DNA from 2 places in the Rossellomorea sp. QJM3NY_18 genome. Region 2 is predicted to be linked to the other one. Evidence: predicted binding sites of a transcription regulator. Region 2 holds the regulator's gene; the other holds the start of a gene.

Region 1 (16,265 bases), 540 kb from region 2:
GACTTGCCTCAAGGCTCTCGACGATCTCGATATCGCTTAAGAAATTCTCCGCTCTCGGACCAGGCCCCCCAGGCACACGGGTAAGATCCAGTGCGCGCTGAAATAAGCTTTTTGCACCATGAAGCTGTAATCGGATGTCTGTCAGAAGAGGCTCTATAAAGGAGAGTTGATCTATTTCCTTCCCCTCTTCCACCTCATACAGAACCTCGAGCCTTCTCAACCACTCATCGGGGTTCGGATGGGAGCGAGAAAAATCATACAGCTTCCTGATCATATCCTGCAGGGCCCCGTCACTTCGGTCGTTCGTAAATGTATCGACGAGCCTAAAGAAGTCCTGATTATCTTCTTTGCCGTACTCCTCTTCAAAAAGTTCGTCAAGGACCTCATCCCGAAGCAGGTCTCCTTCTGTCTCATCTGCGATCCTGAATCCAGGATCGATATCAATGAGATAATAGTATTTTCGTATCACTTCGAGGCAAAAGGAGTGCAGGGTCGAAATGGACGCCCGGTTCAGTAAACTGAGCTGCTTCCTTAAATGACGGGAATGGGGATCCTCATCGATTGCCTTCTCCAGCGCAACGCCAATCCTATGTCTCATTTCAGCCGCTGAAGCATTTGTAAAGGTAACAACCAATAATTCATCCACATCCATCCTGTCTTCTTCTGAGAGGATTTTCTGAATGATCCTCTCTACCAGGACAGCTGTCTTACCCGACCCTGCCGCTGCAGCGACAAGGATATCCTGCCCTTTTGCCCAGATCGCCTTCCACTGATCATCCGTCCATGTAACATGATCCGGCTTGACTGGAATACTATCATTATTCATTTGATTCTGCCTCCTCTCTCACTTTCCGTAATAAATCTTCCGGTTTCGCTGTCGGCAGCACTCTGTACTCGTTTTCTTCCAAAGACTGGTCAAATTGACAGACCGAACGGAACGAACAAAATTGACACGGAGTCCGGTCCTTCAGCTTATATGGAGCTATATCCGTCTCTCCTGAGATGATCCGGTTCCCGGAGGCTTCATAGAGCTTTCTGACATGTTGACGCATATAATGGAAGTCTTCACCTGAAGCCGCCTTCGAACGGGAAGATAAAGTACCATCCTTCTTGATCCCTGCTGAAATGATATCAGAATTACCCGTATCCAGCGTCTGATCCATTAATCTGACAATGTCAGAATCCCCAAGGACGAGCCCCTTCATCTTAAAGCTCTTGAAAATTTCTTTCTCGATTTGATCCATAGTCAGGATCTTCTTGCTGTTAATCATCGGGTTGTGAACATGGAAATAGAGGACACCGGCAGGCTTCGCTTCCTTTCCGACGAACTGTTTCGAATTGGTTAACACAATGTCCAAATATGTCAGCATTTGCAGGGCCAATCCGTAATAGACTTCCGTCATATCCAAATCCCTGGCGCTTGATTTGTAATCGACTATTCTGAGATACACCCCGTTTGCATCCTCCGCCTTGTCCACCCGGTCAATCCTTCCCTGTAGCTCCATCTTCGTCCCATTTCTCAATTGGAACTGGAACGGCGGCAGGGTCGCATGAGGACCGAATCCAAGTTCCACCCCGACAGGCACAAACCCGCTTGCCTTTGCATGTTCACTTAGAATGAGGCTTGCCCTGCCTATGATTTGCTCAAGCTTCTGAGCGATATAATAATGCCGGTTCGAGCTTAGTAGGATCTGATGCTGCAGCTTCGGTGCGAGCATCAGAACCGCTTCTTTCGCCAACTGCAAACACTGGGATTTCGAGAGTGATGCCCATGTCAGTCCATGTCGCTCCACTTCTTCTGATATCCATTTTAATGCCGAGTGGAACATTTCACCGATATCCGGTGCCTCTAATTTGAAGAAATCCCGTTCTCTGAGCTTCAGTCCGTGACTGGCAAAATGTGAAAATGGGCAGCTATGAAAGAGCTCCATCCGGGAAACACTCGCTAGGATATGATCCCCGTACAAATCTTTGCTCGTATCCTCTGACAGTTGATTTCCGCGATTTTCATAAAAAAGGCTCGACAGGATATGCCCGGCATGCCATTTCCATTCATTGGACGCAGTATAAAAATTGTACACATCCCACCAGAAGTCATGGATCGGATACTCCCTCTTCTTTAACTGAAGCTGCGACGTCAGATGGGAAATCGTCACATTCGGATGACAGACGTAATGAAGCTGATCTTCTTCAGATAGTTCCGACGGTTCATTGATGAGAAGCTTTGTAGGTGCATCCGGGAACATTTCATTCAATCTCTTAATAAACGAGGAAGGCAAGAGCGCCTTTCCTTCTTCATTGGCGATGGGATAGCTGATGAAAAGGCGTTCTGCCGGAGTCGTGAACGCTTTATACGCCACAAACTCTTCATCCAACAGCTTCGTCCTATTACTCGGGGCGATCTTGAATCCCCTTGTGATCAATGACTCACGATCTTCATCGGACAGGACGCCGTCTTCATTCATTTTCGCAGGGAGAATCCCATCATTCACTCCAATGATGAATGCGGCTTTGATGTCGCCAAGCCTGGATTTCTCGAGGTCTGCAATAATGACCTGATCAATGGCAGGAGGGACTAACGAGAATTCCATCGTTTCAATCCCTGCCTCAAGGATGGATGAGAATTTCTTCATGGTCGTTTCTTCATCACCAAGCATCTCTACATATTGATCAAGAAGATCCATCACTGCCGACCACGCCTGGTCATGTTCCCTTGCTGCGATCAAATTCCCTTTCTCCTCTGCTTCAATGCGCATTCGTTCAAGCTTTGCCGGTATATCCAACTCTTCCAAATAAAGATATAGGGCCTCACAGTATTCGCGTCCCGTGGCGCGCTTCTTTAATCGTTTTCCAAGACGGATGATCGGTGCGGAGATAAATAACCGCAATTCATTGATCTCGTGCTCAAGCTCCCTCTCCCGATCGGTCTGAGGTGCGTCCACATGTTCAAGACCCCTGAAGCGACGGTATTTCCAACGGTCTTTCTTCGTCCATCGGTCTCCCTTTATACCATAAGCAAGCACATAGTTCTCCAACCGGTCCATCTTTTCACGCAAATCGGCAGGATTTTTCTGATAAGGAAATAAAAGGTCTGTTTTCACCGCCCGGAAGACCGGCTCATATCTCCAGTTGGTGTTCATGATCTCAAGGGTGGAACGAATGAGCTCGATGAGAGGGTGATTCAGCATCGTCCGCTTCTGATCAAGGAAAAAGGGAATCGCATAATCCTGGAAAATCGTTTCGACCTTATCACGATAATCCTGGCTGTTCCGAACCAATACGGCGATATCCTTGTAGCGGTACTCTTCTTCACGGGCAAGCTTTCTGATCTCCCTTGCGATTCCTTCAACCTCAGCACGACGATTGGACGCTTCGAGGAATTCAATGGTGTCCCTTCCTCCCTCATAGGGTATCGTTGGCCGCTCTTCGAAATGACGCTCTAAATGAAGCAGCGTTTCACTCTGGTAGCGAATCGGTTTAGTGAGTATCTCTTCATTCACCGATTCCCCTGCCTCCCTGCATATATCCTGAAGGGTATGGAAGGTTTCGTTTGTCATCCGATACAGGCTTAACTCGTTCATGGCGTCGATTGGCTGCTCAGGATCCGTTGTAAGGGCAACCGTCACTTTTTTCGTATGTTGTATGAGCTGATCGATAATGAGATATTCCTGAGGAGTGAAACTATGAAAGCCGTCTATGTAGATCTCTGCCTCTTTAAGAAGATCGGAATTTTCCACATGATCAGCCAGCAATTGAAAATAATCTTCCGAATCAATGTACTTTCCGAAAAGCTTTTCCTCAAATTTCTCATAAATCAGTTCAAGGTCATGAAGCTTATCCTTCAATACCTTGGAGCGATCACTGTCTCCCTTGAATCCCTGCAGGTCCGCGGGCGTTATGCAATAGCGTTTGAATTCCTTTACAATCGCTTCCACATGGTGAATGAACCCAGGCTTGTCCGATGCCTTGGTGAAAATATGGAGATTCTCCTTGTTTTCGTCTATGATCTTCCGGATCATCATATTTAATCCGACATCAGATAAATGATAACGGCTCATTCCACCCGTTTCCTGGAGGATCTTCCACGCAAGACGTGTGAAGCTGAACACCTGTCCGCGGATCATACCATTCAATCCCGGTGTGTTTACGAGCTCGTATTCAGATATAAAGGACATTTGATCCGGTACGATATAGATGATTGGGTCTCCATTAGGTGATTCCAACAAACTCTTCTTCATCTCATCCAATATGCGATAGGTTTTCCCCGTACCGGAGCGTCCGAGAATAAAACGTACAGACATCCTCTCACTCCTTTTCTAATACTCTATCTATTCTAACCAAGAGGGTTTATGAATTTTTGTATAGGTTCATTATAGTACACAACCACAAATCTTTCCCGTCTCAATTTTGATTGAAAATATTTGGATCATCTGCATACAGTAAAGATAGGCAGGTGAAATCATCATGAATCAAAATTTCCACAGAATCGCTGCTGTCCTGATTGGGATGGCCGTGATGGTAGCTTGTAATATTTACACATTCATCCCCATTTATGGAAGCATCGCTGCCTCTCTTTCCATTCCACAAAGTGAAGTCGTCCTGGCCGGAACTTCATTCATCTTTTTCTACGCATGCGGTTTATTGACCTTTGCCAACGCCGCAGACCACTTCGGCAAAAAAAGGATCCTCGTCTGGGGGATGCTTGCATCTGCCTTTTCTTCGGGGCTTGTCGGGCTATCAGACGACTTTTGGAGTTTATTTATTACGAGGGGATTGCAGGGGTTCTGTCTGGGGAGCTTTGCACCTGTCGCTTTTGCCTATACGTATGATTTGTTTACAGGAAAGCATCGGACCCTGCTTCTGGCCTTCATCAATTCAGGCTTTCTCTTTGCCGGTATCCTCGGTCAGTTGCTAAGTGAAGGAATCACACGCTTCTTTGGCTGGGCTGCAGTATTCTTCTTTTTCGCGATGGTATACGCTTCCCTTTTTTTAATCGGAAACCAAACGCTTCCACCTACAAACGTTGTATCTGTTTCACCCTCACAACAATTTGCCACCATCGTGAAGCTGCTTAAGAGAAAAGAAATTCTTTACTGTTACGGAATCGTCTTTACCCTTCTCGCTACATTCATCGCCTATTATGACAGTTTGACCCGCTACATCTCAGAAGATCCCGGACTGCTTTTCCTCACCAGGGCAGTAGGTTTGATCGGAGCCGGCTTATCCCTTTTCACCGGCCGTCTTATGGAGGCACTCGGAATCTACAAAACTCTGTTTATCGGAGTCGTTCTATCAATGATCAGTTTGGTAGCTGCTTTCATATATGCATATGGTCACGAACCCTTCATCATCATTCTTTCTTCCATTCTATTTGTCTCGGCCATCTCTTTGTTGATTCCGACCGTCATCACGTTGATCGGAAATATGAGCGGCAATGGACGAAGCCAGGCACTCAGTCTCTACTCTTTCCTATTGTTAGGAGGGACCAGTGTGGCACCGTTAATCATCATGCACCTTACTTACGTACAATCGCTGTTTCTGTTAGTGGGATGCTTTTTATTTCATGCATGGATGGGAGGCTTGTTATATGCGGGGCGGAAGAGATGGGGGACGGGGGATTAGCTCTCGATTTCCCTTCTTTCCTGTAGATTCGAGGTGTGGAGCTCGAATTGGAGAGGGTTTGTGGCAGGGAAATTGACATTCCGGGCTTAATTGCGTCGTTTTGGAAGGGATTGCGTCGTTTTTTCATTTATTGCGTCATTCTGGATGGTGATCGCGTCATTTAACAAATCAAGGAAATTGACTGAGCGCTCACTCCCCGCGCTCAGCCTCTCCCCTCTAAAAAAAGAAGGACACCCTCATCCTTCTTTCCATTCATCCACTAATATTCCATACAATATCATGTCATATCGATTCCCGTCTCTTTGCAGGAACTGACGGAAGCTTCCTTCTTTCGTGAACCCCAGTGATTCATATAAACGGATCGCTCTCTCATTATACGAAAATACCGTTAACTGAAGACGATGTAAATTCAACTCATGAAAGGCATATGCAAGGAGACACTGCATGGCTTCCCTGCCGTATCCATTCCCCCATGACTGTTCGTCACCGATGGAAATCGAGACCCATCCCACACGATGGCTCCAAAGAATTCCGTCCAATTCAACAAATCCGATGATTCTGGCGTCATCCTTCAGGCGGACCGCAAAACGATAGGCATTGTCACCCGGATTACCCATCCATTTCTTGATTTCTTCTTCTGATTTCGGTTTATGGGGGAGGGCATCCAATAGTCTTTGCACTTCTTCATTTTGATTCCATTCCCTTATTGCCGAAACGTCTTCTTCCTGAAAGCCTGATAGATATATTCTTGTACCGGATAATAACCGTTTCATCATTTTCACCTCGATATATGTATTCGAGATATTCCTTTGTTTTCCTTTATTGACCCTGCATAAGGTTTGTCAACGCCTGTTTGTTGACTTTACCCACATTGGTTTTCGGTAATTCTTTTACAAAGTGATTCTTCTTCCTCTAAAAAAAGACCCGGAAGACTCCAGGCCCAATTTCTTCACCAGATCATTTCTGCCCACTCGGGGTGATCAATGAATGGATTTCGATTTCCTTGATACTGTTCAAATATAATATTATTTCTGCGGACTTCCCTTTCATCAACGGGATCTTCTTCGTTCCATTCGAGAAGTACGGACATTTTCCCCATATAAGGGGCACTTCCGTTGTTGACGTTATTGTTCAATTCCAAATCTACTTCCCCGCTGTCCCCTTCATAGCGAACATCCATGTAGAAAATCATTCGGGCCACGTCGCCTTTCACTTCATCACGAGGCTCCCATGAATCGCTATCATAATAGTTGCCCGGGGCTTCACTCTGCTCGTTTCCACCATTATCGAAGTCAAGGTTTCCTCTTGTAGAGTTGACCGTAACATCCGTGGGCCTTAAATGATGAAGGTCCGTCCCCGGTCCCTGTGCCGTTCCGAAATCACCATGGGATTTAGCCCACACGTGTTCACGGTTCCAGTCGTTCACCCCTCCGCCGTTTGTCGTTTTCGATTGTGAGCGGCCAGAGTAGAGGAGAATGACGTTATTCGAATTATTCGGATCTTCATCCGTATTGCGCAGCGCACCCCATACAGCATCGTAAGAAAGGGTTTGATGATCATCGATAATGTTATGCAGCTCAGTTTTCAGGGCATCGCCCGTCTTTCCTTCAGCCGTGTTGTAATATTCTTCATAAGTTGGTGGATCGGTCGGATCGGATGGAGGGTCGGCCGGGTCTGTTTCCCCGCCTTCCAACGATTCAAACGCCGATGTCGACTTCACTCCCGGGTGGGAAAAATAGGCCGTCAAGCTGCCAGTCACCTTGATTTTTTCACCCATTAATCCCGGGTTACTTTGGAGGCCAAAGCTTGACCGGTATGAAGATGGGATTTGGACATATATCATCTGATCCGTATTGGCCTCTGATGGTGAAGCCGCTAATGCCAATGCATAATCATTCGGAAAATTATTTGTGACAACTGATGAGCCCGAGATCGGCTGCCCGACCACATATCCTTCAACGGACTGAATAGATCCATTTTGGTTTGAGATGGCTTGATCCACCGTATAAGGGGAATTCCACGTCCCATTTCCAGCAGCACTCATTTGACTCGGTGATACTTGACTGCACGCAATCGTAAAAATAAATACAAGGGCAAAAATACCGATGACTTTTTTGTGTATGGACTTCAAATTGCTTCTCCTCCTTTGAATACATTACTCATTTAGCGTACAACACCAATTGTCATAATAGGGTAAATTTTGTGTAAATAAGGGAAAATGAGTCTTATTTCACAAAGATCAAATGGTGATTTTGGTACATTTCACCAACGTAAAAAGTGCCCCCTCTCAAACAAATCTTTAAAACTATCATGTTCCCCCATCCCCTTTTCCTATATAATGAATCTACTAAATGTTAGTGAAATTGGGGGATTCATCCTTGGAGATATTTCAGCATTTTCAGCGTACCATCATCAAAAATTATCTTTTAGGCAGTTTTATAGCAGTGTTCGGTGTCGGGTCTGTGTTCATTTTCCAAACCCTGTCCCTTAAGGAAGACGAATTCATTGCCATGGGAAGCATCATCTTTCTTTCGATTGTCACGATGTTCGGTTTTGAATTTCTCGTATACCAGGAGCATATTCGTCCAATTAAAGACGTTTACCATAAGACGGATCCGACCATTAGATTGGATCTTCTCCTAACCGCCTATCACCAGACAGAAAGGTTCCCGCTGTTAACGGTTAAACGGATCATGTTTCCCCATTTTCTGGGACTTGCCGTTCCGTCAACCTTGCTGACAGTGGTCTTCATCCGGGGAGGCTTTCTTTCCATTCCATACTCTTACATTCTTTACGCCTGGTGTGGTGCATTTTTAGTGGCGATCCTTCATGCGTTGATTGAATTTTTCTTAACCTTCAAAGCTTGTCACAAGCTCCAGGGAGATCTGATCAGGAAAACGATGGAAAGGTATGGAGTCGATCCCTCAAAGCAGTCCACTCTATTTATCAGTTTAAAACAAAAGATCCTGGCTGCTTCGTTATTTCTTGCCCTGTTTCCGATTCTGCTGTTTTCACTTGCCTCACAGATTCGCTTATCCATCACGGACTCAGCTCTTCTAGTTGACTACTGGAAATGGGCGGGTGCCTTGATCCTTATTATCACGGTACTCGCCTTCTATGGGGCGATCCTTATTTTCAAAAGCATTGAAGGACCAGTAAAAGAATTGGTCAACCGTTTTGAAAAAGTGGAACTGGGTCATGTTTCACCTGCTATAAATACGTATACAGACGAGTTCTCCCACCTCTTTTCGGGATTTAACCATATGGTAGAAGCCATCAATCTCCGGGATCAGAAAAACGTGCAGCTCCTAGACCAGTTTTTCGCAGTGGTGGCAGGCACATTGGATGCCCGCGACCCTTATACTGCCGGCCATAGCAAGCGAGTGGCGGAATATTCCGTAATGATTGCCAGACAGTGTAAATGGTCTCTAGAGGAGATCGATTTACTCAATAAGGCGGCCCTCCTTCATGACATCGGAAAGATCGGGATTCGCGATGATGTGCTTTTAAAAGAAGGTAAATTGACAGATGAAGAGTTTGATCAAATCAAGCGTCACCCTGTAATCGGTGAAGAAATTGTTAGAGGGGTTCAGTTGACGGAAGAACTCCTGCCCATCTTACCCGGGATTAAGCATCACCACGAGCGTATGGATGGTTTCGGTTACCCAGATCGATTAAAAGGAGACGAGATACCCGTATTCGGACGGTTGATCGCTGTCGCCGATGCATTTGACGCCATGACATCTGACCGCCCTTATCGTAAAGGGATGCCTTATGGGAAGGCATTCTCCATCCTGCAGGAAGGAAAAGGGACACAGTGGGACAAGGAGTTTGTGGAGGCCTTTTTGAAGACGATGGAAAAGGGGTCCGGGGATACAAGGCAGACAGGATGAACACCTTCATCCCACACCGGGGATTCGTTTCAAACATTAATTTTTAAAAAAAGAAGGCGCCCCTCTTACAAGTCGCCTTCTTGGTCGTTCTATTTTTTAAACTGTACATCCCATTCATTGATCGGCCAATAGCGAAGGTCCACTTTCCCGACAATCTGCTCACGGTCGACAAATCCGAAATAGCGACTATCCATACTTCCCCGGCGATTATCCCCGAGAACGAATATCTTACCTTTAGGAACTGTTTTTTCACCTGTGATTTCCTGCAAGGTAAAGTCACCCGTCAGCTTACTCCCGATGTACTCCTGCTTGAATTTCTCTAAATAGGGTTCGGGATAATACTCCCCATTCACGTAAAGTTTGTCATCTTTGTACACGATTTTATCACCAGGCAAACCAATGACCCTCTTCACATAATCTTCTTCTTCATTTGCATGGAACACCACTACATCAAAGCGGTCCAATTCTCCTATATGATAGCCGATTTTATTGACAACAAGTTTATTTCCATCCTGCAGTGTAGGCATCATGGATTCGCCTTCCACCACATAGTTGGAGAAGAGAAAGGTCCGAATGATGATGAATATGATTAATCCAATTCCCAAGGCTTTGATCCATTCAAGTCCTTCTCTTTTTACCTCTTCTCTCAATTTGATTCCTCCTGCTTTTTCCGTTCTATTCGTTGGTCTAATTCCATTTTCTTATTCAGATGTATCTCAATTCTTTTTCCGACAAACCATAACACAAGAATAATAGCCACAACGATTACTGTACGAATTGGTTGTTTAACTAATGATATAATATCATATCCTATAAAACTTATGGTGAATATCATCACCATTTTCCCTGTCACCACCGCCAGCATATATTGAGCGATGCTGATGGAGGATAATCCTGCCACCACATTTACAACCGCAGACGGAGTAAATGGGAAACATAAAAGGATGAACAGCGGTCCAAACCCATGCCTGTCTACCCATTTCGTCAATCGACTCACTTGCTTATTCTTTCTTAAGAAGCGAAAGACCCGTGCCTCCCCGTATCTCCTCACCAATAGAAAGACAATCAGTGCACCAAGCGTAGCACCGATCCACGAGAACAAAAAGCCCCACCATAAACCGAAAGCATTCGCATTGGCCGTCACAAACACCACCAGGGGCAAGAACGGAAGAAATGCCTCCAGCAATGGAAGGAGGATTCCGGGAATCGGTCCAAATGAACGATATTGCTGAATCAAATCCATCATATTTTCAAGCGTAAACCAATCTTTTATCTTATTGATATCCATATTATATGTTTCCCCTTAAACGACCATGAACTTCGCTTTCACTACTTACTCTCCCATCATATCACACCGGAACAGGATTTCCATATTTCAATTTCACGCGTCGTTTTTATTAATACACGTTTTCCTAAAGCGGGGGATTGTAAACCTCATGCGGAAGGGTAATTTTTTCGGGACGGGCCTATGAGAATCTGCCGAACGTCTAAAGGTGGTCATTCCCCTTCTCCTACTCCGATTCCCTCAAAAAAACTGCCATCCCCACTGGAATGACAGTTCTCCCAATCCTCTATAAATGCTCCCCGAACCAGTCCACGATTTCCTGTAAACGGGCTTCCCGCATGGATGGCTTTCCTGTACGGGAGAGGTTGTGGTTGGATTCCGGGAAGCGGACGAACTTCACCTCTTTATTCTGTCGCTTTAATGCGATGAATAATTGTTCTGCCTGCTCGATCGGACAGCGGTAATCATTTTCACCGTGAAGGATCAATAGAGGAGTGTTCATATCCTTCACGTAGGCGAGGGGAGAGTGCTTCCACAGAGTTTCAACGTCCCCAAGGTCGCTTTGGATCTGCCACTCGGAGAAATAGTAGCCGATGTCGCTGACTCCATAAAAGCTGATCCAGTTACTGATCGATCGCTGGGTCGCGCCCGCTTTGAACCTGTCGCTGTGACCGAGGATCCAATTGGTCATGAAGCCTCCATAGCTTCCACCGGTTACGCCAAGGCGGGATTCATCAATGAACGGAAATTCCTTCAGTGCATAGTCCACTGCCTTCATGATATCTTCGTAATCCCCGCCGCCATAATCACCCCTTACGGCATCGACGAACTCCTGACCGTAGCCGTGACTTCCACGGGGATTGACGTATAAGACAGCATATCCACAGTTTGTCAGCACCTGGAACTCATGAAAGAATGTGTTTCCGTACATCGTGTGCGGACCGCCATGGATTTCGACGATAAGTGGATACTTCTTTCCTTCCTCAAACCCCGCAGGTTTCATGATCCAGCCTTGTACCGGCCAATCTTTTGCCCCGTTGTACATGAACGATTCCGGAGAGGACAGTTCCCTCGCGGCACGCAGGTCCCCGTTTAAACGGGTGATGGTGGTCAGTTCTCCGGTCGGGACATGCAGTGTATACAATTCTCCGGGCTCTGTCGGTCTGCTCATGGCCAACAGGATGGTTTGGCGGTCCGAATCCAGGTCGAATCCGTATATATGCTGCTCTTCCTGTAAGAGTGCAGGATAAATGGCCCCCTCGATGTGAGCATAATAGAGAACCGTATTTCCCGAGTCCGATGCCAGAAAATAAAAACTTTCATTGTCCTTTGACCATTGTATCCCCGTCCGCGACGAGCCTTGGAGGCTGTCGCTGTTAAGATGATCCCCTACCGGAACATCCATCCCTTCGGTCAGGCAAATGCTGTGCCCGGTCTTAAGTTCGTGAATCCATATCTTATTATGAGTTGCGTTTTCAAATTCACGATTATGGCCAATATAGGCCAGGCGCATGCCATCCGGGGACCAGCTTGCTTCTCCGTAGTATCCCGGCTCTCCGTTCACTTGTTTAAGCACTCCCGTTTCAAGGTGAAAAAGATATAGATCGGACTGGAATGAAAAGTCCCTGTCTTCTTTCCTGTCTGTCGATACGGCAAGGTACCTTCCGTCAGGGGACCAGGAATGAAGCGTGTAGTCATGCTCATCATTCGTGAGCCTTTTCATTTCCTTCGTTCCTATATCCACACATGCTATCTGTGAATATGAATTATCATGGAAGCCGCGATCATCACTTTTATATTTCATGCTTGTTGTAACAAACGGCTTTGGTTTTTTCTCTTTTTCTTCTTTATGATCGAACGTTCCGCCTTTATCTAAGCGAATGGATAAGGCAATCTTTTCACCGCATGGAGACCACACAGGATTCGAGACCGCATGCGGACAGTCCGTGACTCGCTCTGCTTCTCCTCCATCCCGACTGATGAGATAAAGCTGATTGACACCGGACCGGTTGGAGATGAAAGCAATCCTCCTTCCATCAGGTGACCACCTTGGTGACGAAATTCTCTGTTCCCCAAACGTCCATTGACGAATGGATTTTTCTTTTAGGCCGATACTATGTAAGGTTGAGAAATATTCATCTTTTTCTTTACACATCACCGTTTGAATATATACAGCTTCTTCCCCACCCGGTGAGAGCGTTGGATCCGATACAGCCTTTAATTCGTAAAGGTCTTTTATGCTCATGCTTTTCTTCATACTATGGCACCTTCCTTTCATTCTGTACTGTTATATTTTCGACACTGAAAATACGAATCCTCCACGGATAAAAACCTGCGATCCCCTTCATAATAGAAACAAATTCAAATTCTACAATTTTCCCTATTGAAAGTAAATTGAAATCAACGTAAAATATTAAACACGAACACACGTTCTATATCAAAGTGAAAAGGAGTCTTTTCATATGACAAGGATACCGGAGACCGATCGGAATATTTTGGAGCAGGCAATCTATCTGCCCATGGTGCTGACGATATTGAATCGCGACCTGCAAATCGTCGACAGCAGCCCATTTAAATTAAAGAGACCGTATTTAGAGATGATCGAGGAGACGATGAAGGTCATACAGGGAGAACTGGCCCATGTTAAAAAGTATATGAGGACGAATAAGATGAAGGTGGAACGGATTCAATCGGATGATGCTTTTACGATGTATATGTTTTTGTATAAGGGATATGAAGAGCATCATAATTACTTCAATCCACGCCTTCGGAACCGGGTGGAGGATTTAATGAGACATTATTTGTTTCGCCGTTTCACGGAATCAAAGACCGATACAACAAAAGAAGCGTGATACTCTGCTCACGCATCGGTTTTGTGGATATGTCGATTCAAATAGAACGTCTTTACATTATGCATTTCAGTCTGGACTTTCGTATTATATTTACTTTCCATTTCGGCGATCCGCTGTGTATAGGCAATGCGTAAATCCGAGGTGCGGAGCATTTGATTTTCAAAAGAACTGTAAGAAATGGGAACCGTGCAGGATTCATTGTTTTGTAGGAAGATTCGTGTTGATCCATTTGTCAACCGTTCATATCCCCGAACATGGGAGTGGGAGATCCAGGCACATTCCTGCTTCACTGGAGAGGATGTCGGGAATAGATAAATGAACATATCAGGGTTGACCATGATGGGGGCTTTGTAGATGATACCCGTAAGTTTTTTCGTACCTTCTTTCCTGCCTTCATAAGAACAGCCAAAGAATTCACAACTTTTCTTCAGAATTTCAAAGGGTTTGAACGGAGAAATCAATACGTCATCCACCTCTATTATTTTCGTGAATGTCCTGGCGCCATATTCCATAGGCTGAAGGATCATCGTATGGGGATTTACTTCATATTCTTCTATAATTCGAGATTTTTCTCTCATTTCATCGCCTCCATTTACATTTTTCACCAAAATAATACCATAAATTCCGAGGGTTGTCTCTCATATTTTTAAAAATTCTGATATTTATCTCCCTCTACTGATTTATGAACAAAAAATTATCAGAATATTTAATTTTTTGGTTGAATTTTTATTACTTACCCCATATACTAGTAAAAAGAATTCAGGGGTGACGTATATGGAAAGCAAAAAGTCCTATACAGAAATGATGAAAGCCGCTGCCATGACCCGGAAGAAAGCCACTGAAAGAAGCGTAATGGAAATATATATCGATATGGTCCTGCATGAAAGTATTTTAATGACCCGGAAATCCAAACTCCTAATTGACATTGATGCCGCCCTGGATACTAAGGATAAAGTGCTATTCATGAAATTATCAAAGGAATTGAATGAATTGAACGTTAGTTACGGTTAATCATACTAAATGGCTGACTCCATCTGAGTCAGCCATTCCCTTTTAATTGGACGGGCCTTCGGTACCTTCAGTGCATGACTTCCTCCCCATTAGCTAATCCTAATGGAAAATCTATACACGATGGAGCGAATCATCATGATCCTACTGATAAAAGTTTTGGTCCTTTACTTGATCACCATAGCGGCTATGAGGCTGATGGGTAAGTCTACGATCGTCCAGATGACCCCTTATGACCTGGTGGCCATCATCATCGTCGGGACCATTGCATCTGAGCCATTGATTTCAACAAAATTCTGGCCGACCATCACAGCCCTCATCTTTCTTGTAGGGCTCCATGTGCTGTTTTCATTCCTTACGTTAAGTCAATGGGGAAACAGATTCTTCCTGGGAGAGCCGACATTGTTAATAAAAAATGGGGAAATATTAGAAGATAACCTGGAAAAATCAAAAATCTCACTCATTCAATTAACGTCCATCCTCAGATCTCAAGGGTACCCCAAAATTTCTGATGTGGACTATGCGATGCTTGAGCCGATCGGTGAAGTGAGTATCATTCCCAAGGTAGAAAACACTCCGGTTACCGTGGAACATCTCAAGTTAAAGATCGACGACGAAGGTCTGCCGATTTCAGTCATAGTGGACGGTAAGATCCAAACCCGGAATTTGAGACTCCTGGGGAAATCTAAGGATTGGCTGGAAACTCAACTCACCAACTCCAACCTGCATCACAAAGATGTCATCTTCGCCTACATGACGGAAAAAGCAAAGAACCTTGTCATCAGCAAAAGAGAAAAGGCCTAGGTGAGTAACCAGGCCTTTTTATCTTTACTCTTTTTTCTTTTCCGCCTCATATTCTTCAAGCATCGACAAGCGCTCAAGCATGGTAGGGTGTCCGTAACGGAAGATCTTCACCAAAAGCGGCGGATTCACTTGGGATAACCCCACCTTCGATAATTTCTGGAAGGACGAGATGGCCGATTCCTTATCACCAGTCATTTCAATGGCGTAGCGGTCCGCCCTCGTTTCCTGATACCTGGAAATCCAGTTGCTGAGTGGACTGATCGTAAACAACAGCATGGATGTGATCATTAAGAATAATGGAAGGGAGCTCAAATTCGAGACTCTCGATACTTTCAAATCATCACTGTGATTGGCCACGATACCCCTCATCAGCTTAGCCGTCAGGAACAGTCCGAAGAAGGACAAAACGAGATAGATCCCGATCCCGATATAGATGTGCTTTTCCACGTAATGAGCCATTTCGTGGGCCATGACAAAGAGGATTTCCTTGTCTGTCAGCTTTTCAAGGGTTGTGTCCCATAAGACGATCCTGGAATTGGATCCCACTCCGGTGACGTACGCGTTAAGGGAATTGGTCTTCTCAGACATATCGACTTCAAATACGTGGTCTGCAGGGATATCCGCCCTGTCGGCCAGGGATAGGATCTGATCCTCCAATGCTTTATCCTTCAATGGATAGAAATCATTATAGAGGGGATCTATCAGTACAGGCTGTACAAACATCATGAAAATCGTGAATGGAACAGACAAAGCCCAGGCCGCCAGCCACCAGCGCTGTTTAAAACGTTTCATCAAGGCATA
Region 2 (16,265 bases):
ACATCCTGCTAATACCAAAGATAAACCAAGACCTAATACCCATACTTTTTTCATGTTTGTTTCCCCTCTCTGTCTATATCTATATGTTTACGTACAGTAAGCTGCTCCACTAGGAAACGCTTACTTTGTCTATAATAAGCCGGCAAAAAGTATCTTATCATGGAGATAAACCAATGGTAAAGAAATATTTGCAGATTTCTCCAAAGTTTAAATCTTGTAAATATTTCAAATAAACAGCATTTATTCCCTTCAAATCTCTTATTCAACTGGGTCATTAGTATGAATGCCCTGTTAAAAACATTTGAACAAGTTTTCTTCCCATGGTATAACTTATATATACTTACCTTTCGGGGCTGATCGTTGAGCTGGTGCTTGCCTTAGTCTTCAAAACTTTCGGGAGGCGCGTGCCGTCTCCGCTGGGTTCGATTCCCAGGCAGTCCCGCCATTTAGAAGACCTCATCCATACATAGTAAAGAACCCTTATGTTATCCATAAGGATCCTTTTTCTCTATTTCTGCAGTGCTTCCCGTTTCTTCCTCTCTGACGCCTGAACGCCGTCAAACATTATATGAAAGGTTGTGCCCTCTCCCTGATCACTTTGCACCCGGATATCTGCTCCATGATCGCGAAGGATCCTAAGGCATATAGTAAGGCCGAGACCTGTTCCTTTCGTTTTTGTCGTGAAGAAAGGCTCTCCCAGTTTTTCCAGGGTTTCCTTCTTCATCCCTACACCCTCATCCTTAAACATCAATTGCACCTTATTATGGGAATTGAAATCAGCGTGAATGGTAATCGTTCCTCCATGAGGCATCGCTTCTATCGCATTTTTTAATAAATTGATGAAAACCTGCTTCAATTGATTTTCATCGCCGCGGATATACAGCTCTCTCTCATGAAACTCCGTTTGAATTTCGATATTATATAAGATGGCATTCGTATTCAGTAATTTCGAAACATGATCCAGTGTTTCGATGATATTAATTCGTTTATACGTAACAGATTGCGGTTTCGCAAGGATCAACAACTCGCTCAGTACAAGTTCGATCCGCTTGATTTCAGAAAAGACAATCCCTAAGTATTCCTTTGTTTTCTCATCGGCTTCATCTCTTAACAACTGCAGAAATCCATTAATTGATGTCAATGGATTTCGGACTTCATGAGCAATCCCTGCAGCTAATTGCCCGGCAACTGAAAGTTTTTGAGATTCAATAGCCAGGGTTTCATTCATTTCCATCAATTCTTCCTCATTATGTACCCTTTCGGTAATATCTGAAATGGTACCCACTGTACCCAGCAACTCACCATTCCCATTATAGTTCAGCTTAATATTGACCTCTCCCCAACGAAACTGACCATCCCTTTTTTGGTAGGGGATATCCATCCTTGTTTTCTCCCTATGTAAATCGATGCTTTGCCTTACCAGTCGGAGGATTTCATGACGTTCATGGAGGGAAATGAAATGGAGGGCTTTCTTATGCAGGCTTTCTTTGACCGTATATCCCGTAAATTCTTCCCAGGATTGATTGAGGAATTGAAATTCCCCCTTGGCATTTGTGTGAAAAACCACCTCATCAATACTTTGGAGGACGTGTTGCATTTCTTCATTAAGCAGCTTAACCCTTTCTTCACTTGTTCTGAGGGCTGCCAACGAACTATGGCTGATATCATAACTTTTCCCCATATAATAGCTGATGAAAAGTATCAATAGAGTGAAAACCATATCCACCCTTAAATCCACCGGATAATGGAGAACAAAGTAATAAATAAAATCCCATGTAATAACTAATAAAAGTCCAGTAAGTAATGATACGATCCTGCCTGTGAATTTCATCATGCGAGCCTCCTATTTGCACAAGCTTAAAAACAATCGAAATAGAAAGAATTTTCACGATATTTGTTATTTATTAGTATATCATTTCTAATTAATAACAGTATAGAGTCTTTTATAAAAACGATGATATTCTTGTCAGGGACAAAGTCCTTGTCTATAATTGAATAGGATATGCTTTTAAACTGAGGTGAAAAATATGCTAGAAGGTTGGTTCTTATATTTTATCCTTTTTTGGGTCGTTTTTTTAGTGGCTTCGTTTGCGATCGGTGGATTCTTCATGTTCCGGAAATTCTTAAAGAGGTTCCCAAAGGAAGATGGTAAATCTGACTTGGATTGGGAGGAACATTATGTGAACGAAACCATCCATCTTTGGGGTGAAGACGAAAAGAAAATGCTGAATGAGCTGGTTACCCCGGTTCCAGAATTATTCAGGGATGTTGCAAAACAGAAAATCGCCGGAAAAATTGGTGAATTGGCTTTAAAAGAAAGAGCTGGAGCCATAACGAAAGAATTAGTCATCAGAGGATATATTTTGGCGACTCCAAAGCGAGATCATAAATTTCTGAGAAAAAAACTTGATGAAATGCAGATAGAAGTTACACCCTATGAACATTTATTTTAATAAAACAGGCAGGGAATAGAATGGGCTGGATACTTGTCATTCCAATTGTATTATATGTAATCTTTATTGTCGGGGCTGCTATTTTATACGTAAAATGGAAGAATGCAAAAAAAGGTAAACGTTAACCGTTTACCTTTTTTATATAGGCACTTAATCAATGGGATCTTCTGCTTTGCCAAAGCGAATGACGTCGAGAATCGCTTGGCCGTCACTCGGTTTTCCGTCTCCGTTCCTATAAGGAAACAACGAGAAAAAGATGAAGTAAACCGAGAAATACACAAATTGATAGAAAAAGATGTGCACAGGTATCACACCTTCATAAATCAGAAAGTTAATGAATAGTATCGCCACCAGGTTGAATAAACTGCCTGATAAATAGATCAGGACATGCACCCATACCTTGTTGTACTTCAATTCCCGATATTGACACCATCCCTCCATAAAGTACATTCTCTTCACTTCCAAAGGACCAATATTTATCAGGTGTTTACCGGTTCCAATGGCAAACTTTATCTTCGCACCAAATATTCGTGCAATCAATATATGACCCAATTCGTGTAAAATGGTGACTAATGGCAATGTAAGAAAGAAGGCCAGGAAAAAAGTCCAGATATCTGCTAATGTAAACAATCGTAATCCCACCAGTATCATTTATTATTCATTCATCTTCTCCCTCTTTGCCCTAAAAGATTTACTCTTATGCATATTCGTATGCATTGTCATAAAACTGTCACCTTTCAGTAAGATTTACAAAATAAAAAAGCAGGGCGTGTCTCCCTGCTTTTTAACGGTGCATTAAATTGAATTCGTCGTTAAGTCCTGATTTTCCTGATGCAGCTTTCTATATTGAAAATACATGGTTATCCTCCATGGAACGATCATGCCAAAAGCTAGTATCCAGAACATCCCGCTCAGTTCTCCGTAATCAATTGAAGTACTTAGGATCGACTTTGCTACAATTCGAATTAACAGAAGGCCGATCAAAATGAAGGCAAACGCTTTAGAACGCTTTAAATAAATATCATTTTCACGAATCTCAAACTTGGATGTCTTGATTAACAACAGAGAGAATACCATCCCGACAGTAATCGCCTCTAAAAACTCACTCACATTGACCCGAAAGACAGGAAATAAGAACATCAACGCACCCGTACTCATAAAGAGAGGGGGTAAAATAATCTTCTTACCGCTTACCGGCCTTTTCTGAGCCTTCATCCTGATAAATATCACCATAAATCCCATGCAAATCGCTACAATGGATGAAGCAATCATCATAAAGCATCATCATCCTTTTATAATCTACTTTCATACCTTTCCTTATTATAGCCCAAATGCAGGAAAAACGAAAACAGAAAAAAGAGAGAATGAATGGAAGATTCAATCTCTCTCGGTTTATCAGCCTAACACCCTTTTGATGGCTTCGTCTACACGCACTTCGTCAAATGGTTTAACTATGAAGTCCTTCGCTCCGGCTTCAATTGCTTCCACTACCACCTTTTGTTGTCCCATCGCCGAACACATAATAATCTTGGCCTGAGGGAATTCGGTAAGAATCTTCTTAACTGCCTCAATTCCATTCATGTCCGGCATGGTGATATCCATCGTCACCAGGTCAGGGTGAAGCTCACGATACTTCTCCACGGCAATAAGTCCATTCTCAGCTTCCCCAACGACTTCATGCCCGCTGGATGAAAGCATGTTTCCAAGAGTCAATCTCATAAATTTCGCATCATCCACTACAAGAATCGTTGCCACAGATGTTTCCTCCTCGTATACACTATCGATGTCTATTGAGTCTATTTACCTATTTAATCCAATTAAACTATACCATAAATCGTAATATTTATTCAATTTATTCTTTTAATTACTGCCTAAAATTGATTAAAATCCTTGAAAGCCTCCGAATAGCGTCGTAAAGTAAGCAAGAATGACCGTCATCCAATCAAAGAACAGCATGATTCCTACAGCAATCATGACATATCCACCTACTTTCACAATTCTTCCACTGTTCTTTCTGATCCACTGCATTCTTCCAATGAAGAATGACAGAATGAAGAAAGGAATGCCAAAGCCTAATACGTATGCTGTCATGTACATGACACCTGAACCAGGATTCGTTGCGGCAAGCGCAAGAACTGAAGCAAGGATCGGACCTGTACAGGGAGTCCACCCTGCGGCGAATGCCATTCCGATCAAAATGGAACCGATAAAGCCCGCAGGTCTATTCTTGAATTCAATTCTGCGATCCTTCATCAAGGATTCCGGAGTGAACACACCAATGACAACCAGGCCAAATATAACAATAAAAATTGCCCCAAGCTGTCTAATAAGATCTTTATAATTTAAAAAGAAGTTTCCAATAAAGGAAGCCCCAAAACCAATCGCGATAAAAATGGCTGAGAAACCAACTAAGAAGAATAATGTATGCAGTAAACTTCTTCTCTGCAACATGGCATTATCCGTTTTCAATTCATTGACACTCATCCCGGTTATGTATGAAAGAAAGGCGGGATATAAAGGTAAGCAGCATGGGGATATGAAGCTTAGGAATCCTGCCCCGAAGGCTAAAAAAATATTAATATCAGACATTTCCACATCTCCTACAATTCAGTATATATATCTATTCTATCAAACAATGCTACAAACTATGAGGGATGTTTATGTGAAAGATTTGTGACTATCTTATTACAATCACCTTTTACTCTTTCATTTGTATTAAAGTCTCTTTTCTTTTTTAAAATCCGATAATTTTACTTTGAAAAAATAGGCTATTTTCGTTATACTAATAAAAAGTTACAGTTATTACTAGTTTTGTATTCCACTTGTCAGGACATACAAAAGAAAGGAAACAGCCGTGTCTAAAAAAGAGCTTCTCGAACGAATTGAAAAAAAGCGTACTCAATTAATTGATATTGTTGCTGAAAATGGACTGACGTCACCTCAAGCTATTCAATTTAGTCAGGAACTTGATCGTCTGTTAAATAGCTACAACTCACAATACATAAAAAAATGCTACACACCCCAAATGAGCTGAACTAAACCTTTCATCCAAATAAACAATACTAATATAATGCTAAATATGAACAGGGAGACCCGAATAAAGGGTCTCCCTGTTGCATGATTATATTACCAAAGAATAGGAATGGATCCTGAAGCACCAGCCCCATCTTCTTTCGAAGTTCTGCCATTGGATAGATTTTGGCAAAAGAACTATATTAAAAGAACCTCTCTAATCATGATTAGAGAAGCTCTTTCATATAGAAATATTTTAATGTATTTGTACAAATGGTTCCTGGTCCACTTCTTTGACGATGGTGGCTTTGAGACCTTTAGGGGTTTTCACATAAAGGTAAACCGGTGTATGAGGGAAGTAATCGACGATTTCAGGACCAATCGCCTGTGCAAACCCAATTAATTCGGTTTCTTTCACCATGCCTGTATGTACATCGATGACCAATTTATTTAGCGTATCCTTTTTATACAATCCTTTACCCACAAATTCAATATCCTGATGAGAGAAATACTTTGACACATAATCTTCAAGATCCCGGATCCGGTTATATAAATCCCGGTCCTTCTCTTCTCCTTCATCACTAGGGAAGTAATAATATTTGTCGGATACATCATCCCACTTTTTGATTTTCCTATCATTCTCATCTAAATAGGTTGTGGCGATATAGTTACCTGAAACAACGCTGTTTAAAGGTTGTAGTTTGTAAATCGAAATCATAATGGGTACATTTTTCAATTCTTTATTTGCCCTTACACGACGGGCCACTGTTCCAGCTACTTTTTTCCCGTATTCTTCCATCATTTTTTCGTTAATGTTCGCTTCGTCAAAATGCATAAGCTTCTTATCATCTTCCACCCTGATATAATCGATGGAGTTCATCGCAAGACCAAGGGAAATTCCCTTGATATTCCCTTCTGCGTCTACATAATTCTGCTCATGAATATAAGCAAGGTACATTGGGTTTTTCTTTTCCAGCTCCATCTGTTGTTCCCATGACATATCATCGGTAATCTCCAATTCAGGGTTAAGACCTGCCTTATTGGATTTAGACTTTCTCCCTAACCATGAGCTTAGATTCTTTAAATACTGCCCTTCCTGGTAGACATACTTTTCAGGAGAAAAATGTTCAGTGGATAAGGACATAAGGCCCGTCTCAATTTCATCCATATCACTGCGGTTATTGATAGTCATTGTAATAAGACCGCGATTTACCGACTTTTTTTCTTTGTTTACTTTATAATTTAAATATTCACGTGCATCACTTGCTGCACTATTTTGAATTTCAAGCGTTTCTTCATCTATCACTTCTTGAGGCTTATTGCTGCATCCGGCAATAAGAATCAAAAGGGACAGAGATACAATCATCCATTTTTTCATATGACTCCCTCCGGACTATATTTTATCATACATTACATTTCAATCAGCCTGATAATCTTTAAGTTTTTATGAATTCACGAAAATAATCCCATTATCCTACCTAATCTTATAAAATCATCTGTACACACCCTCATATCAGGATGCCCCAACAATAGAAAAAGCACTCATCACCTGAGTGCTTCCATCTATTACTTCATGTTCTTATTCATTGCATTCATCATCTGATTGATTTTCTTCTGGGATGGTTTTTGCCCCATTTGCATCATCATCATGCGTAACATTTGCTCGTTAATTGGTGGATTTTTCTTAAGATAGCTCATCATATATTTACGAGCAATGAAAAATCCTAGTGCTACTCCGGCAAGTAATGCCAGAACGCCTACTAGAATAAGTAATCCAGTCGTTCCCATACTCTTACTTCCTCCTTCATGTTGTCCTTTTAAAAGTGTACTAAACCCTGAAACATTATACAATATTTTGGTCGAAATTTCATATTAATATATAAACTTTCTTTGTTTTATTGGTTTTAACCAGCCAAAACGTTCATTTTTGATATCCATTGCCAATAACTGACCCATATTCCTTCGTAAAATTTCAAAAAAGATATATTCAGATTCATCGTGTCCCCAGGCATTCAAAGACATTGACTTTTCATTCAGAACGAGTGTCGCGCCTGATTCTTCTTTTTCGATTGTCGCCACGGAGTTTATCCAGGCTGCCCCTTTAACCTTCGTGATTTCGTGCTGAAGGAGTCTTTGTGTAGGAAGGTATGGAATCGGTTTCGTAATGTAATCTACTTGTTTCGAGACGATTTCGTGAAGATCACCTGTACTCGCTTCCCAATCAGAAAACAATTGATAGAACATTCTTTCACGACCATAGTAGTGTTGAACAAACAACTCTTCAATCCAATAGATTTGATAATTTCGCACCTTTACTCCCTCCTACCTTTCTTTCATATAGTATAAATCAACTAGAAGGGAGTCATTGTCATAAATTGTTGAAAATCTGCACTAGTTTTGTCGAACCTATTCTATCTCTTCTGAATATTAAGGGACGGAACGAAGTATTTATACGTTACTTGTTCTATACCCAATCTCTTCCACCCTTACTCCTATTGTGTTCACCCAAAAGAAAAAGGCCAACTCCTTAGAGGGTGTAAGGAGCCGACCTTTTCCATTCACGATTATTGAAGTAAAGCTTTGATTCTAGATACCACATTTTCAGAAGTGAAACCATATTCTTCCATTACCTTCGCTCCTGGGGCAGATGCACCATAACCATTGATTGCCAGGATGTCACCTTCATCGCCAACGTAGCGATCCCAGCCCATCGGAGAGCCCATTTCGATAGCCAGGCGTTTTTTCACGCTCTTAGGCAGGATGGATTCTTTGTATTCTTTTGATTGCTTTTCGAAACGATCCCAAGATGGCATGCTCACAACTGAAACACTGATGCCGTCTTTTTCAAGTGCATTTTGCGCATCTACCGCAAGATGCACTTCAGAACCAGTTGCAATCAACAAGGCATCAGGCTGTTCTTTACCCGAAGCTGAGACAACATATGCTCCTTTGTTAACCCCGTTATAAGCTTTATCAGCCGTACCTTTAAGCGTTGGAAGATCCTGACGGGATAGAACCAGCATCGTAGGCTGATCTTTAGATTCTAACGATAATCTCCAGGCGGCAGCCACTTCATTACCGTCACCAGGTCGAATGACTGACAGGTTAGGCATTGCACGCAGGGATGCAAGCTGTTCAATAGGTTCATGGGTAGGTCCGTCTTCTCCCACAGCGATACTATCATGTGTGAATACATACGTAACAGGTAAGCCCATTATCGCCGCCAAACGGATAGCAGGTCTTAAATAGTCACTGAATACAAAGAATGTCCCACCGAATACATGAAGCCCTCCGTGCAGTGCCATACCATTCATGGCACCACCCATACCGAATTCCCGGACTCCGAACCAGATATTGCGGCCTTCATAAGATTCAGGCATGAAATCTTTCTCATCTTTAATCATCGTTTTGTTTGATCCTGCCAAGTCAGCGGAACCACCGATGAATGAAGGGAGGTTTTGAGCAATGGCATTCAACACTTCCCCTGAAGAAGCCCGGCTTGCCAATGCTTTTCCTTCTTCATATACCGGGATGTCCTTATCCCATCCTTGAGGGAGTTCGCCTTTGATCGCCGCTTCTAATTGAGTGGCTAGTTCAGGGTGTTCCTCTTTGTATTTAATGAATTGGTTGGCCCAATCTTGTTCTTTCTCAGAGCCAGCTTGTTGGATCTTTTCCTCAAAGCGGCTATATACCTCATCAGGCACGTGGAAATCCTGATCGAATGTCCACTTGTACGCTTCTTTCGTAAGCTTCATTTCATCTTCACCCAGAGGTGCACCATGAACAGCAGATTTACCTGATTTATTCGGAGCTCCGTACCCAATGACTGTCTTAACTTCAATCATTGTCGGGCGGGATGTATCCCCTTGACCTTCTTCAATCGCTTTGGAAATTTCGTCAAGATCATTTCCATCCTCAACACGAATATACTGCCATCCGTATGATTCAAATCGTCCCTTAACACTCTCAGAGAATGACTTATCCAACTCTCCGTCAAGTGAAATATCATTGGAATCATAAAGAACAACAAGGCGTCCTAATTTGAGATGTGCAGCCAATGAAGCAGCTTCAGAGGAAACACCTTCCATTAAGTCCCCATCTCCACAAATGGAGTATGTAAAGTGATCGACCATATTATATTGGTCTTTGTTATATGTAGTGGCCAGATGTCTTTCAGCTAATGCCATACCAACTGCCATTGCAATCCCCTGTCCGAGCGGGCCAGTCGTTGCTTCTACACCAGAGGTATGCTTGTACTCCGGATGTCCTGGAGTCTTACTTCCCCATTGGCGGAAATTTTTAAGATCACCCATTGAAACATCATAACCAGAAAGATGGAGTAGGCTGTACAACAGCATCGAACCGTGTCCCGCAGATAAGACAAAACGGTCGCGGTTGAACCATTCTGGATTTTTAGGATTATGATTCATGAACCTTGTCCAAAGTGCATACGCCATTGGAGCTGCCCCCATAGGCATTCCCGGGTGCCCGGAACCTGCTTTTTCAATCGCATCGATTGATAATGTACGAATTGTATTAATTGCTAATTGATCTGTTTTATCAAACATATGTCAGACATCCTTCCTTTTAATGTACCTTATTAATATTAATCTTCTTTGATAGTTTATACAACTATCTTGAATGATAACATGACTTTATGATCGTTGAAAATAAAAACCCTTCAAATCCTATAAGGGAGGAAAATGAATCAAAAAACTTCCAGGACCTATCAAAATTGGCCTGGAAGTTTTTTGATTAATGCATTTTTTTCTTATTCTGTATATCTTGGATCTTTTTAGGTGTTACTTCATTTCCTTCCGGATCAAAGATTCTTGTATTTTCAATTGTGCCTTTCATCGATTGACGGAACGTTTCTAGATATTCTTTTCTAAGTTTGGTCTGTTCTTTCGCTTCCTGCTCAGTTAGTCCGCTACTTTTGGACTTTTTGGCAAGTTCGTTGATTCTATTCATTTTTGATTTTGAAAGCATCTATAAAAACTCCTTTATTGCATAGTTTGCAAACTCTAAAACATTCTAAAAGCAGTGTATTACACTACCGTCATGTTACTAGAATAAAGGGTATAAAACAAGGGTTATGCATGATCAAGGGACACCATATATTCCTTGAAGCGTCTATGTACCGTAGCTTTGGATACATCGTATCCAAATCCCCTAAGAGTAGCTGCAATCTCAGCGAAGGTTAATTCATTTTTCCTTAATCGCACGATTTCTTCGACCGGCACCTCAATGCGTTCCCTTCCTTCCACATTTCCTTTGTTTTTTAAATTTTTATGAGGCTGAAAGCCATTTTCCACAGCCCGCTTCATACCCCGCTTAATTTTAAGGTTATGAAGTTTACGTTGATATTCCTCCACCATACTGACAATGTTGATGACCATAGAATCGGATTCGGATAAGTGTAATTCTCCACTATGAGTCTGACTGATGATTTTCACTTCCTCTTTTAACAGACAGTGAATAAGGGCGATCTTGGCATTTCCCCTGCCGATTCTTGTCTCGTCCTGGATAAGCACAGCCTCAATTGATTTATCTCTGACCAGGTCCAAAAGTTCCAAAACACCTGGACGGTCCAATTCAAATCCGCTCGCCTGATCCCTGATGACCGCATTTACTTCATAATGATGTTCGTTCGCCAATTTAACCAGTTCTTCTTCCTGCCGTTCCAATGATGTTTCCTGTGTGTTTTTCTTAGTACTTACCCTGCAGTATATGACTGCTTTCATCTTCTATCCCTCTATTCTTTGTTCATGACCAGTTCGAAATCTGATTGAGATGATATTGTTGGATTTTCAATAGGTAACACAAGTGATTCACCAGGTTTGATGGCAAAAGAGGTCAATTCGTTCTCTTCGCCAACCCAGGCGATAAAATCTTCCACTGTCATAGAATATTCTTCATTATACTGTTTGGCAATAGTCCAAAGAGTATCACCCTCCTCTACTGTGATACTTTGGTAGGAAGGTTGATCAGTCATATTGATTAATAAATAGCAAGCTGCTGAAAGGACTAAAACAAATAATATAATAATGTAAGAGAATCGATTCCAAATATGTGTTAACATAAAATTACCCCCATACGAATGTTTGTTCTGTTTTGTGTTTTCATTGTAATACGAACACTCGTTTGGTGTCAACAAAATTCGAACTTATGTTTGTATCAATAGTGGTGACATGCTATAATGGGAACATAAGATCTATAATAGAGGTGCGTGAACATGACAAAATTGTCGAAGAGACAGCAGGACATACTACAATATATTAAAGTTGCAGTCAGAGAAAAAGGGTATCCCCCTTCCGTACGTGAAATCGGGGAAGCTGTCGGTCTTGCTTCCAGTTCCACTGTACACGGACATTTAGCGAGGCTTGAAAGTAAAGGTCTGATCCGTCGTGATCCGACTAAACCGAGAGCGATAGAAATTCTGGACCTTGAAGAAGATACGATACCGCGACAACGTGTAGTAAACGTCCCTTTAATCGGTAAAGTCACAGCAGGTCAACCGATAACGGCTGTTGAAAATGTGGAAGAATTTTTCCCTCTGCCCGAGCGGATGGCCCCTTCGGATGAGCAGGTCTTCATGCTTGAAATCATGGGTGACAGTATGATCGAAGCCGGCATATTGGATGGGGATTTTGTCATTGTTCGCCAGCAGCAGACAGCGAACAACGGAGATATCGTCGTTGCCATGACCGATGAAGATGAAGCAACGGTCAAACGTTTCTTTAAAGAAAAGGATTATGTGCGTCTGCAGCCAGAGAACTCAACAATGGAACCAATCATTTTACGGAACGTCTCCATTTTAGGTAAAGTGGTTGGTGTGTATCGTCAAGTTCATTGATAGTGGCATTCGGTATGCTTAGGGCATGCCAGAAACTATTATCAGCCGGTTATCATAATAATGAAAAAAAGCCTGAGGTTGGAAGTCGAAACATTCCATCCCCAGGCTTTTTTTGATATCGTTTCCTTCCCTGATTCCCTTCTTCCCCCCTATGAATACAGCCTGAACTTTGTGTAAAAAACCCTCAACGATATATCGTTGAGGGTGCCTGGTAATTAATACATTTGAATGTACTGTTCACGTTCCCAAGGATGTACTTGTGTACGGAACATATCCCACTCGATTTCTTTCGCTTCCACGAAATGTTCGAATATGTGTTCCCCAAGGGACTTAACAATTACTTCACTTGTTTTTAATGTTTCAAGAGCTGCATATAATGTTGCAGGAAGATCTACGATACCTGCTTCTTCACGCTCTTTTTTGTCCATTACATAGATGTTGCGGTCAATTGGCTTAGGAGCCGGTAGGTTATTCTTAATTCCATCTAATCCTGCCGCAAGTAAAACAGCCATTGCAAGGTAAGGATTTGCCGCTGGGTCGACACTGCGGACTTCAACGCGTGTGCTCAGGCCACGGGAAGCCGGGATACGGATTAACGGGCTACGATTACGCGCAGACCAGGCAACATAGCAAGGTGCTTCGTATCCTGGAACTAAGCGCTTATATGAGTTTACAGTCGGGTTGGTAATCGCTGTAAATGCAGTGGCGTGCTTAATGATACCAGCAAGGAATTGACGGGCAGTATCGCTTAGTTGCAAGTCACCTTTTTCGTCAAAGAAAGAGTTCACTCCATTTTTGAAAAGGGACATATTACAGTGCATTCCTGAGCCATTTACACCGAATAATGGTTTCGGCATGAATGTAGCGTGCAAACCGTGTTTACGGGCAATCGTTTTTACTACCAGTTTGAATGTCTGAATATCATCACAAGCTCTTAATGCATTGGCGTATTTGAAATCGATCTCATGTTGTCCGGGAGCTACTTCATGGTGAGATGCTTCGATTTCAAAGCCCATCTCTTCAAGTTCTAAAGCGATATCACGACGGCAGTTCTCCCCTAAATCGGTAGGGGCTAGGTCAAAATAGCCACCGTTATCATTTAATTCTAACGTAGGTTCGCCATTTACATCTAATTTAAAGAGGAAGAATTCCGGCTCTGGCCCAAGATTGAAGTCAGTAAACCCAAGTTCCTCCATTTCACCTAAAATGCGTTTTAGGTTATTACGGGGGTCTCCCTCGAACGGAGTGCCATCCGGATTGTAAATATCACAGATCAGACGGGCTACCTTACCTTTTTCAGCTGTCCACGGGAAAACTAACCATGTGTCTAAATCCGGGAAGAGGTACATATCTGATTCTTCGATACGGACGAATCCTTCAATGGAAGAACCATCGAACATCATTTTGTTATCTAATGCTTTTTCAAGCTGACTTAGAGGGATTTCTACGTTCTTGATCGTCCCTAAAATGTCGGTGAATTGTAGTCGAATGAACTTAACTCCTTCTTCATTCGCTAATCTTGCAACATCTTCCTTAGTATACTTTGCCATTTACGTAATTCCTCCTCAAGTTTATTAAAGGGTTTATTTAATGAAAGAAGCGGGACATATCTCCTTGACGCAGAGATGATCGATTGAATCGACCGGAATGAATCAATTCATTGCGAAGTAATTTACGCAGCTCGTCGTCAGATAGATCCTGTCTTGCTTTTTCTTCCTTTTCATTACTTACGTCAGATACGACTTTGCTTTCATTATGACCGGATACAGAAAAGATCTTCTTAATCCCTGCCATGTTGATACCTTGATCTAACAGATCCTTTACTTCTAATAACTTATCAATGTCATTCAAGGAAAAGAGCCGGCGATTCCCCTCGGTCCGTGCCGGGTTTATCAGTTGATGCTCTTCGTAGTATCGAATCTGACGAGCTGTTAAGTCCGTGAGCTGCATGACAATACTAATTGGAAATAATGCCATCGTTCGACGAATTTCACTTCCGCTCATCTTGATTCCTCCTTCTGTTTTCCATCTTGAATTCATTATATGTAATGTCAGGAGTTCTGTCAATCAAATGTGAGTTTTTCTTACATAAGTAATCAAAAGAAATGGATAGTCTATTTTAGACTATCCAATTACTACTTTTATATCCTTTTTATATGGTGATTAAACCTTTTTCAATTAAGTTGTCCACCGCAGAGCAAACGGCGATTTTCACATGGGAGTATGTCAACCCGCCTTGAACATAAGCTATATAAGGTGGTCTTATAGGTCCATCCGCCGATAATTCAATGCTCGCTCCCTGAATGAACGTTCCTGCGGCCATGATGACATCATCCTCATAGCCCGGCATATAGTTCGGATACGGCGTGAAGTGAGAATTGATCGGTGAGGCTGATTGGATTGCCTGACAGAAAGCGATCATCTTTTCCCTGTCATCAAATTGTACCGATTGAATTAAATCCGTGCGCCTGGCATGAGGTGAAGGATCCGTATTCATACCAATCTCGGTCAGCAGAGCCGAAGTGAAAACCGCTCCTTTTAATGATTGCGCCACCACGTGAGGAGCTAAAAAGAACCCTTGATACATTTCTTGAAGACTGTACAGAGACGCCCCTGCCTCCGCCCCGATCCCCGGCGAGGTCATACGGAAGGAACAGGCTTCTACATATTCTTTCTTTCCGACGATATATCCACCTGTTTTCGCAAGGCCACCCCCGGGATTTTTAATAAGGGAGCCGGCCATTAGGTCCGCACCGACGTGACATGGTTCTTGCACTTCGACAAATTCCCCGTAGCAGTTGTCTACAAATACAACAATTCCAGGGTCAATCTCTTTAATGAAATCAATCATTTCCTTTATTTCTTCAATGGTAAAGGATGGCCGGTTGGCATACCCTTTTGATCGCTGGATACCCACCATTTTTGTCTTTGTTGAAATGGTCTGGGCCACCTTTACGAAATCTACTTTTCCTGACTCATCTAAATCAACGCTCTGATAGTGGATATGGAAGTCTTTGAGTGAACCTGTACCCTTTCCTCGGCTTCCTACAATTTCTTCTAATGTATCATAAGGTTTCCCTGTTATGTACACCAGTTCATCTCCCGGTCGGAGTATACCGAACAAAGCGATGGAGATGGCGTGGGTACCAGAAATGATCTGAGGCCGCACAAGCCCTGCTTCCCCGCCAAATACATCTGCGTATATGCTTTCCAGGGTGTCCCTTCCTGCGTCGTCATAGCCATAGCCTGTGGACGGGATGAAGTGAGAATCGCTTACCCGGTGCTTCTGAAACGCTCTTAAGACGTTGAACTGGTTGCTTTCAGATCGTTCATCGATTTTTTTGTGTATGTCTTTGATATCCGCTTCCACTTTTGTTACAAGTGATTGTAATACCGTTCCATTTACTAATTGTTCAAACATTTAGTGTTGTTTCCTTTCTACTTTTGAAATTTCTTGATGCTTCCTGCGATCGGATGATCTTCAAGGTGAAATCCGGTCATTTCATATACTTGACTTGCTTCTTGGAATTCCAATTTTCTCAAGATGGTTTCACTCTTTAATTGGGATAGAATTTTCCCTTCATTCACAGGGACAAACACATGATAAGGTATCATTTGATTCTTTACGATTTCTTCTATCTTAATAAGTAGCTTCCCTCTGTCCTCTTCGTTCAAGGCACTAATGAGGATGGTTTCTGATTCGCTGTCGGGAACAAAATCGGGATCCATTTCATCCCGCTTGTTGTATACCGTTAGCTGCTGCAGCCCATCCATTTCCAGATCTTTCAATAAGAATTGCACTGTCTTTTCGTGTTGACTGTAGTCAGGATTTGAACTATCCACAACATGAAGAAGGAGGTCAGCCTCTTTTACTTCTTCAAGGGTAGATCGAAATGCCGCAACCAGCGTGGTCGGTAAATCTTGAATGAACCCTACGGTATCTG

The links. The regulator LexA, encoded in region 2, represses DNA repair genes until DNA is damaged. The targets are predictions, from matches to a motif close to CGAACATATGTTCG.
Region 1: the regulator LexA is predicted to act here: its motif matches at 13,221-13,234, upstream of AC0VXY_RS07370 (YhjD family protein).

What each region holds. Positions count from the first base shown of each region.
Region 1 covers NZ_CM149659.1:1,422,043-1,438,307, reverse strand. Annotated here, with positions in the region: gene addA (helicase-exonuclease AddAB subunit AddA) at 1-826, opposite strand, end outside; gene addB (helicase-exonuclease AddAB subunit AddB) at 819-4,301, opposite strand; gene AC0VXY_RS07405 (MFS transporter) at 4,465-5,622, shown strand; gene AC0VXY_RS07400 (GNAT family N-acetyltransferase) at 5,859-6,398, opposite strand; gene AC0VXY_RS07395 (endonuclease) at 6,572-7,666, opposite strand; gene AC0VXY_RS07390 (HD domain-containing phosphohydrolase) at 8,001-9,515, shown strand; gene lepB (signal peptidase I) at 9,605-10,165, opposite strand; gene AC0VXY_RS07380 (TVP38/TMEM64 family protein) at 10,162-10,803, opposite strand; gene AC0VXY_RS07375 (S9 family peptidase) at 11,087-13,057, opposite strand; gene AC0VXY_RS07370 (YhjD family protein) at 13,263-13,652, shown strand; gene AC0VXY_RS07365 (competence protein ComK) at 13,661-14,230, opposite strand; gene AC0VXY_RS07360 (IDEAL domain-containing protein) at 14,427-14,663, shown strand; gene AC0VXY_RS07355 (DUF421 domain-containing protein) at 14,799-15,464, shown strand; gene AC0VXY_RS07350 (M48 family metallopeptidase) at 15,489-16,265, opposite strand, start outside.
Region 2 covers NZ_CM149659.1:1,965,543-1,981,807, reverse strand. Annotated here, with positions in the region: gene AC0VXY_RS10090 (hypothetical protein) at 1-54, opposite strand, end outside; tRNA gene AC0VXY_RS10085 (tRNA-Sec) at 350-445, shown strand; gene AC0VXY_RS10080 (ATP-binding protein) at 509-1,834, opposite strand; gene AC0VXY_RS10075 (DUF2621 domain-containing protein) at 2,028-2,453, shown strand; gene AC0VXY_RS10070 (site-2 protease family protein) at 2,604-3,095, opposite strand; gene AC0VXY_RS10065 (CcdC family protein) at 3,249-3,728, opposite strand; gene AC0VXY_RS10060 (response regulator) at 3,849-4,208, opposite strand; gene AC0VXY_RS10055 (cytochrome c biogenesis CcdA family protein) at 4,335-5,042, opposite strand; gene AC0VXY_RS10050 (Spo0E family sporulation regulatory protein-aspartic acid phosphatase) at 5,308-5,487, shown strand; gene AC0VXY_RS10045 (CamS family sex pheromone protein) at 5,722-6,843, opposite strand; gene AC0VXY_RS10040 (YneF family protein) at 7,032-7,253, opposite strand; gene sirA (sporulation inhibitor of replication protein SirA) at 7,338-7,775, opposite strand; gene tkt (transketolase) at 8,030-10,033, opposite strand; gene AC0VXY_RS10025 (DUF896 domain-containing protein) at 10,221-10,454, opposite strand; gene AC0VXY_RS10020 (YneB family resolvase-like protein) at 10,559-11,209, opposite strand; gene yneA (cell division suppressor protein YneA) at 11,221-11,547, opposite strand; gene lexA (transcriptional repressor LexA) at 11,701-12,321, shown strand; gene glnA (type I glutamate--ammonia ligase) at 12,537-13,871, opposite strand; gene AC0VXY_RS10000 (MerR family transcriptional regulator) at 13,909-14,325, opposite strand; gene AC0VXY_RS09995 (methionine gamma-lyase family protein) at 14,474-15,742, opposite strand; gene hflX (GTPase HflX) at 15,760-16,265, opposite strand, start outside.